Regions from separate parts of the Comamonas guangdongensis genome, predicted to be linked through region 2. Evidence: riboswitches for the same ligand, from Rfam matches in the RefSeq annotation. Region 2 holds a riboswitch; the other holds the start of a gene.
What was found. Region 2 has a riboswitch for S-adenosylhomocysteine ahead of ahcY (adenosylhomocysteinase). Riboswitches for the same ligand answer to the same signal wherever they lie in the genome.
Positions count from the first base shown of each region.

Region 1: linked by a shared signal. The riboswitch ahead of metH (methionine synthase) and the one ahead of ahcY (adenosylhomocysteinase) in region 2 are both predicted to bind S-adenosylhomocysteine.

Region 1 is NZ_JBFYGN010000007.1:126,570-131,121, reverse strand. Features, by position in the region: gene gltS (sodium/glutamate symporter) at 1-726, opposite strand, end outside; S-adenosyl-L-homocysteine riboswitch at 871-979, shown strand; gene metH (methionine synthase) at 1,016-3,784, shown strand; gene AB6724_RS08290 (GntR family transcriptional regulator) at 3,843-4,547, opposite strand.
Region 2 is NZ_JBFYGN010000022.1:28,328-32,879, forward strand. Features, by position in the region: gene AB6724_RS16875 (DUF4118 domain-containing protein) at 1-1,220, shown strand, start outside; gene AB6724_RS16880 (response regulator) at 1,257-1,967, shown strand; gene AB6724_RS16885 (DUF2938 domain-containing protein) at 1,964-2,467, opposite strand; gene AB6724_RS16890 (helix-turn-helix domain-containing protein) at 2,534-2,938, shown strand; S-adenosyl-L-homocysteine riboswitch at 2,984-3,064, shown strand; gene ahcY (adenosylhomocysteinase) at 3,144-4,552, shown strand, end outside.

The DNA.
Region 1 (4,552 bases), on a different contig from region 2:
CAGACAGGCCGCAAACAGGGCCAGGGTTTCCACCGCGGCGTCGGCCGTGATCAGGCGCGGCGCATGGCTGGGGGATTCGAAGTTGGCCACCGCGCTGCCCTCGCTCACGGTGGTGGCGTCGGCCTGCTGCTGCTCGGATTCGGTGAGCGGCCGGGCCAGCCGGTGGCGGGTGATCAGGTGCTTGGCCAGCGGACCGCCGAGCAGCCCGCCGATGACCAGGCCGAACGTGGCGCAGGCAATGCCCAGCGTGGTGGCGCCGCTCAGGCCGTACTGGGTTTCGAGCACCGAGCCCCAGGCGCCTGCCGTGCCGTGGCCGCCGACCAGGGTGATGGAACCCGTCACCAGGCCCAGCAGCGGGTCCAGCCCCAGCAGTGTGGCCAGGCCAACGCCCACGCCGTTCTGCACCAGGATGAAGGCCGCTATCAGAAGCGGGAAGACCAGCAGGCCCTTGCCGCCTTCGCGCAGTTTGGCAAAGTTGGCGCTCAGGCCTATGGAGGAGAAGAACACCAGCATGAAGGCCGACTGCAGGCCGGACTCCAGGCTCAGGCTCAGATCCATGAACCGGTGCAGGGCAAAGATCACAGCCGCCACGACCAGGCCGCCGGAGACGGGCTCGGGGATGTTGAAGTCGCGCAGCAGGCGGATATGCCGCGTCAGCAGCTTGCCCAGCATCAGCACCAGTACGGCAAGAATAAGCGTGTAGTACGCACCAAGGCTCACGTGCATTTCTCTTCTCCAGGCGGTTCTTCTTGAGGACGCTGGATTCTAGGGTAAGCCCTTATATGCCCCTTGGTCGCGGGCCGGCGGGCCCCCGCGGCAGTAGGCGGCAGCGGGCGCGGACAAGCGGCCTCGTCTTAGAATGGCGGGCTTCGCCCCAAGGAGCGCTGCAGCGGCCCGGTTGAGCTTTCGACCCGCCGTCAGGCTTGGGGCCGGCCGCCTGCCCGCGCAGGCAGTCCACAGACAACGGCGCTCACCTGTTTTCCTTCTGTCCTTGGTTTTTATACAGGTGAGCCAGATGTCCGCTGCTACCCCTTCCACTGCTATCGCCCCCATGCGCCTGTCGGGCCTGGAGCCCGTGTTCATCGGCGAGGACACGCTGTTCGTCAACGTGGGCGAGCGCACCAACGTCACCGGCTCCAAGGCGTTTGCGCGCCTGATCCTCAACGAGCAGTACGAAGAGGCCCTGGCCGTGGCGCGTCAGCAGGTGGAAAACGGCGCCCAGGTGATCGACGTGAACATGGACGAGGCCATGCTGGACAGCAAGGCCGCCATGGTGCGCTTTCTGAACCTGATCGCCTCCGAGCCCGACATCGCCAAGGTGCCGGTGATGGTGGACAGCTCCAAGTGGGAGGTGATCGAGGCCGGCCTGCGCTGCCTGCAGGGCAAGGGCATCGTCAACTCGATCTCCATGAAGGAGGGCGTCGAAGAGTTCAAGAAGCACGCCAAGCTGGTCAAGCGCTATGGCGCGGCCGCCGTGGTGATGGCATTCGACGAAAAAGGCCAGGCCGACACCTTTGCGCGCAAGATCGAGATCTGCGAACGCGCCTACCGCATCCTGGTCGACGAAGTGGGCTTTGCGCCCGAAGACATCATCTTCGACCCCAACATCTTTGCCGTGGCCACCGGCATCGAAGAGCACAACAACTATGGCGTGGACTTCATCGAGGCCACGCGCTGGATCAAGCAGAACCTGCCGGGCGCCAAGGTCAGCGGCGGCGTCTCCAACGTGAGCTTTTCCTTCCGCGGCAACGACCCGGTGCGCGAGGCCATCCACACCGTGTTCCTCTACCATGCCATCAAGGCGGGCATGGACATGGGCATCGTCAACGCCGGCATGGTGGGTGTCTATGACGAGCTGGAGCCCACGCTGCGCGAGCGCGTCGAAGACGTGGTGCTCAACCGTCGCCCCGACGCGGCCGAACGCCTGCTGGAGATCGCCGACCAGGCCAAGGGCGCGGCCAAGGACGACAGCAAGAAGCTGGAATGGCGCGGTACGCCGGACAAGCCCAAGACCGTCAACGAGCGCCTCTCGCATGCGCTGGTGCACGGCATTACCGACTTCATCACCGAAGACACGGAAGAGGCCTACCAGCAGATCGTGGTGCAGGGCGGCGGCCGCCCGCTGCATGTGATCGAAGGTCCGCTGATGGACGGCATGAACGTGGTCGGCGACCTGTTCGGCGCCGGCAAGATGTTCCTGCCCCAGGTGGTCAAGAGCGCGCGCGTGATGAAGCAGGCCGTGGCCCATCTGGTGCCCTATATCGAAGAGGAAAAGCGTCAGCAGGAAGCCGCGGGCCTGGACGTGTCTAGCAAGGGCAAGATCGTCATCGCCACCGTCAAGGGCGATGTGCACGACATAGGCAAGAACATCGTCACCGTGGTCCTGCAGTGCAACAACTTCGAGGTCATCAACATGGGCGTGATGGTGCCCTGCCACGAGATCCTGGCCCGTGCCAAGGCCGAGGGCGCGGACATCATAGGCCTGTCGGGCCTGATCACGCCCAGCCTCGAGGAGATGCAGTATGTGGCCGGCGAGATGGACAAGGACGAGTACTTCCGCATCAAGAAGATACCGCTGCTGATTGGCGGCGCCACCTGCTCGCGCGTGCACACGGCCGTGAAGATCGCGCCCAAGTACGACGGCCCCGTGGTCTATGTGCCCGACGCCTCGCGCTCGGTGAGCGTGGCGCAAAGCCTGCTGGGCGAAGGCAAGCAGGCCTATCTGGACGAGCTGCAGGCCGACTACGACAAGGTGCGCACCCAGCATGCGAACAAAAAGGCCACGCCGCTGTGGCCGCTGGACAAGGCGCGCGCCAATGCCACGCCCGTGGACTTTGCGCACCATGCGCCCGTGCTGCCGCGCGTGCTGGGCCGCCGCGTGTTCAAGAACTTCGACCTGGCAGAAATTGCCCAGTACATAGATTGGGGCCCATTCTTCCAGACCTGGGATCTGGCCGGCCCCTTCCCCGCCATCCTCGACGATGAAATCGTGGGCGAGCAGGCACGCAAGGTGTTCGAGGACGCCAAGGCCATGCTGAAGAAGATCGTCGAAGGCCGCTGGCTGCAGGCCAATGGCGTGATGGGCCTGTTCCCGGCCAACCGCGTGGGCGACGACATCGTGTTCTACACCGACGAATCGCGTACCCAGGTCCTGGGCACCTGGTACGGCATGCGCCAGCAGACCGAGAAGCAGGCCGTCGACGGCCCGGATGGCCGGCCCGTGATGCGCCCCAGCCGCTGCCTGTCGGATTTCGTGGCCAGCAGGGACAGCGGCATTGCCGACTACGCCGGCATGTTCGCCGTCACGGCCGGCATAGGCGCCGAGAAGAAGGACAAGGAATTCGAGGCTGCGCTGGACGACTACAGCGGCATCATGTTCAAGGCCCTGGCCGACCGTCTGGCCGAGGCCTTTGCCGAATGCCTGCACCAGCGCGTGCGCAAGGACCTGTGGGGCTATGCCGAGGACGAGCAGCTCTCCAACGAGCAGCTCATCAAGGAGCAGTACCAGGGCATACGCCCCGCGCCCGGCTACCCGGCCTGCCCCGATCACACGGCCAAGACCGATCTGTTCAAGGTGCTGAACGCCGCGGAAATCGGCATGCATCTGACCGAAAGCCTGGCCATGTTCCCGGCCTCCAGCGTCAGCGGCTTCTATCTGGGCCACCCGGACGCGGTGTATTTCAACGTCGGCCAGATCGGCGAGGATCAGCTGGCGGATATGGCCGAGCGCCGCGGCATGGACATGGCGGAGCTGCGCCGGGCGCTGGCGCCGAACCTGGGCTGATCCCGGTCCGCGGGCACGCAGCGCGAGCGCAGCAAAGCCAGGGCAGGCCCTGGCTTTTTCATTTGTGCGGCAGCGGGCCCTGCTTGAGCACGGGCGCCAGCGTGGCACGCAGGCGGTCGCCGGGGTCTGCGGCCTCGGGCGCGCGGGTTTCCAGCGAGCGCTCCACCATGCCTATGTGTTCCAGCAGCAGGGCCTTGGCGCCCTCGGTGTCGCCGCGCTCCAGGGCCGCCACGATGCGCTCGTGCTCGGCGCAGGACTGGCCGGCGCTGTGCGTGGACTGGTAGAGCGTGGCCGCCAGGGTGGTGCGCGCCGTCAGGTCGCGCAGCGTGTCGGCCAGCAGCCGGTGGCCCATCTGCTCGGCCAGGCAGACATGGAAATCCGCGAGCAGAAAAGCGCGCATGGCGCTGTCCGCGCCGGCAATGGCCTTCTGCTCCTGGGCGATGTGGCGGCGCAGCTGGGTGATGACGCGCTGCAGCGGCTTGCCGGCCTCCTGCAGTATGCCGGTCTCGATGATGCGCCGCGCCGAGAAGGCGTCCTTGGCCTCGGCGGCCGAAGGCTGGACCACATACCAGCCCCTGCGGGCCTGGACCTGGACAAAGCCGCGGGCCTGCAGCTGCATCAGCGCTTCGCGCACCACGGTGCGGCTGACGTCGAAGTTGTTGGCCAGCTCCTGCTCCCCCAGCCTTTCACCGGGCGCCAGCTTCTGGGCCAGTATGGCTTCGACGACGCGTTCCGCGATGTGCTGTGGAGAGGCAGGAGTCATTGCTT
Region 2 (4,552 bases):
TGATGCTGGGCGTGGCTCTGGTCTGCGGCCAGCTCATGGCCAGGCTGCGCCACGAGGCCCGCGTGGCGGCCGAACGCGAGCGCCGCGCGGGAGCGCTGGCGCGGCTGGCGCGCGACCTGTCGGGCGCGCTGACCCAGGAGCAGGTCGCGCAGACCGCGCTGACCACGGTCTCGGGCGTGTTCGATGCGCAGACCGGACTGCTGCTGCCCGATGCCAACGAGCAGCTGCATATCGCCGCGGGCAGCACCGGCAGCATTGACGCGAGCGTGGGCCGCTGGGCCATGGAGCATGGCCAGATGGCCGGCCATGGCACGGACACTTTGGCGGCATCGCCGGCCCTGTACGTGCCGCTGATGGCCCCCGTGCGCGCGCGCGGCGTGCTGGCCCTGCATCTGCGCTCGCCCGAGCGGCTGGATGTGCCCGAGGAGCGGCGCCTGCTCGAGGCCTGCGCGAGCCAGATCGCGCTGGCGCTGGAGCGCGTGCACTTTGTCGAGGTCGCGCAGCAGACCCAGATCGCCATGGAGGGCGAGCGGCTGCGCAACACCCTGCTGTCGGAGGTCTCGCACGATCTGCGTACGCCGCTGACCGGCATTCTGGGCGCGGCCCAGACGGCTCTGCCCCATGCGAGCCAGGGCGTGACGCACGAGATGCTGGTGCAGATCCGCAACCAGGCCCAGTCCATGCAGCAACTGGTGGACAACCTCCTGGCCATGGCAAGGCTGCAGCAGGGTGGGGTGCATCTCAAGCGCGAATGGCTGCCCGCCGACGAACTGGTGGGCAGCGCGCTGCAGCAGATGCGCGACCGCCTGGCCACCCATGTGGTGCAGACCCGGCTGCCGGTGGACCTGCCCCTGCTGCATGTGGATGCGGTGCTGATGGAGCGCGTGCTTGTCAACCTGCTGGACAACGCCGTCAAGTACACGCCGGCGGGCACGGCCATTCAGATCTCGGCGCACAAAGAGGGGGAGGACTGCCTGCTGCAGCTGCAGGACACGGGGCCGGGCCTGCCGCGCCACATGGCGGCGGCCCAGCTGTTCGAGCCCTTCACGCGCGGCGTGACCGAGTCCTCGGTATCCGGCATGGGCCTGGGCCTGACCCTGGCGCAGCGCATCGTGGAGGCTCATGGCGGCACGCTGGAGGCGGAGTCCGGCGCCGCCGGCGAAGGAACGCTGTTCACGATACGCCTGCCGGTGCCCGAGCAGCCGCGCCTGGACGAATAGCGCCGACAATCCGATGTCATAGACCAGGGATTCCGAATGAACGCGAGCGGCCCAAGAATTTTGTTGATCGAAGACGATGCCAGCATCCGGCGCTTTGTGCGCCTGGCGCTGGAGGACGAAGGCTGGCTGGTGTTCGAGTCCGACACTGCCAAGCGCGGCCTGATCGACGCGGCCAGCCGCCAGCCCGATGCCGTGGTGCTGGACCTGGGCCTGCCCGACGCCGACGGCAAGACCGTGATCGCCGAACTGCGCCGCTGGAGCCAGCTGCCGATTCTGGTGTTGTCGGCGCGCGAGCGCGAAGAGGAAAAAGTCGCGGCCCTCGATGCGGGCGCCGACGACTATCTGACCAAGCCTTTCGGCGTGCCCGAGCTGCTGGCGCGTTTGCGCGTCATGCTGCGCCGCCGCCAGCAGGCGAGCGCGGCGGACAAGGGTGGCAGCTGCGCGCATTTCGGCAATGTGTCGGTCGATCTGGCCACCCACGAGGTCGCGCGCGACGGCGAGCCGGTGCATCTGACGCCCATAGAGTTCCGCCTGCTGGCGGCGCTGATCGCGGGCCAGGGCCGGGTGCTGACGCATCGCCAGCTGCTGCTGCAGGTCTGGGGGCCCGAGTATCTGGACCGGCCCCACTATCTGCGCGTGCACATGGCGAATCTGCGCCAGAAGATAGAGCTCGACCCGGCCCAGCCCCGGCATCTGCTGACCGAGCTGCAGGTGGGCTACCGGCTGCTGGGCCTGGCCGCATCCTAGGCGGCGAATCCCTGCAGCGCCAGGGCCGTGGCATACATGGCCAGGCCGAACACCGCGTGCAGGACCAGGCTGTGGCCGCGCGCGAGCCAGGGCCTGGGCGCGCGGCTGGCCGCCACGCCCAGGCCCATGCCGGGCTGCATCACGAAAAACGGGAACACCACGCTGGCCAGGCCCACGGCCAGTGCCGGCAGCAGGCGCGGCGCTTCCAGCCAGGCCGGGCCCGCGAGGGTGACCAGGGCCAGGGCAAACAGCATGCCGATCAGATAGTGGGCGCTCCAGCCAATGGCGGCTTCGTAGGCCTTGGGCGCCGAGGCCGTGATCGGCGCATGAGCGCAGCGGCCCTCGGGCAGATACAGCAGCCAGCGCCCGACCAGGGCGTAGTCGAGTGCGGGCGCGCCGAACAGCCGCCGGCGCAGCATGGCCCAGAGGTCGATGACGGCGGTGGCGCCAAGACCCACGAACAGGGTCTGGGCCAGGGGAACGGGGTGGTCTATGCTCATGCGGCTTGCCTTGGTGCGAAGAAAAACCGACTATGCAACTTGAAGTCAACTTCAAGTCAAGCACGCATGCTCATCGATATCGGCGCGGTGGCCCGCCAGTCCGGCCTGACCGCCTCCACCCTGCGTTACTACGAGGCCCAGGGCCTGATTTCCTCCTGCGCGCGGCATGGCCTGCGGCGCCAGTACCAGCCCCAGGTGCTGCAGCAACTGGCCCTGATCACGCTGGGCCGAGCAGCGGGCTTCTCGCTGGCCGAGATCCGCCAGATGTTCGGCGACGGCGGCGCGCTGGAGGTGGACAGGCAGGCGCTGGCACGCCGGGCCGAGGAGCTGGACCGCGGCATACGCCGCATGACCGCGTTGCGCGAAGGCCTGCGCCATGCGGCGCAATGCCCGGCGCCCAGCCATCTGGAATGCCCGAAATTCCAGCAGATGCTGCGCGTGGCCGCCAGGTCGGCCAGGGACGGAGGCTGAGCCCTTTCGCGGCGCCGTGGATGCGGCCGCGTCTATAATCGCCGGATATCCGAGGAGCGTTGCAGCGTCCCCCATCAGGCGGGGCGTGAGGCTCGGACCCAACACTCGCAACGACGCTCACCCACGCTTTCTGTGCGGTGCGGCGCTTTCCCCTCCTGCTGCAGATCGTGGACTGTTTCCAAGTTTGTTCCGAGCAGGAGTTTTCATGAGCAATACCCAAGACCGCGCGATCGCCGACATTTCCCTGGCCAGCTGGGGCCGCAAGGAGATCAGCATCGCCGAAACCGAAATGCCTGGCCTGATGGCCGTGCGCGAAGAATTCGCCGCCGCCCAGCCGCTCAAGGGCGCACGCATCACCGGCTCGCTGCACATGACCATCCAGACGGCCGTGCTGATCGAGACGCTGACGGCCCTGGGTGCGCAAGTGCGCTGGGCTTCGTGCAACATCTTCTCCACCCAGGACCATGCCGCGGCCGCGATTGCCGAGACCGGCGTGCCCGTGTTCGCCATCAAGGGCGAATCGCTGAAGGACTACTGGGATTACACCCACAACATCTTCGAGTTCGGCGCCAAGGGTGCCGAGAACGAAGGCCCGAACATGATCCTGGACGACGGCGGCGATGCCACCATGCTCATGCACCTGGGCATGCGCGCCGAAAAGGATCTGTCCGTGCTGGCCAACCCCGGCTCCGAGGAAGAAAAGATCGTCTTCGCCGCCATCAAGGCCAAGCTGGCCGAAGACGGTACCTGGTACAGCCGCAAGAGCGCCCAGATCATGGGCGTGACCGAGGAAACCACGACCGGCGTGCACCGCCTCAACGAAATGTCCGCCAAGGGCACGCTGAAGTTCCGCGCCATCAACGTCAACGACTCGGTGACCAAGAGCAAGTTCGACAACCTGTACGGCTGCCGCGAATCGCTTGTGGACGGCATCAAGCGCGCCACCGACGTGATGATCGCTGGCAAGGTGGCCGTGGTGGCCGGCTACGGCGACGTGGGCAAGGGCTGCGCCCAGGCGCTGACGGCACTGCGCGCCCAGGTGTGGGTGACCGAGATCGACCCCATCAACGCCCTGCAGGCGGCCATGGAAGGCTACAAGGTCGTGACCATGGAATACGCGGCCGACAAGTGCGACATCTTCGTGACCACCACCGGCAACCGCGACATCATCCGCCACGAGCACATGCTGGCCATGAAGAACGAGGCCATCGTCTGCAACATCGGCCACTTCGACAACGAGATCGACGTGGCGTCGATCGAGAAGTATGAGTGGGAAGAGATCAAGCCCCAGGTGGATCACATCACCTTCCCCGACGGCAAGAAGATCATCCTGCTGGCCAAAGGCCGTCTGGTGAACCTGGGCTGCGCCACCGGCCACCCCAGCTTCGTGATGTCCAACTCGTTTGCCAACCAGACCCTGGCGCAGATCGAGCTGTTCACGCGTCCCGAGGCCTATGAAGTGGGCAAGGTCTATGTGCTGCCCAAGATCCTCGACGAGAAGGTCGCGCGCCTGCACCTGAAGAAGGTCGGCGCCCAACTGACCGAGCTGACCCAGGCCCAGGCCGACTACATCGGCGTGAGCAAGCAAGGCCCTTACAAGCCCGAGACCTACCG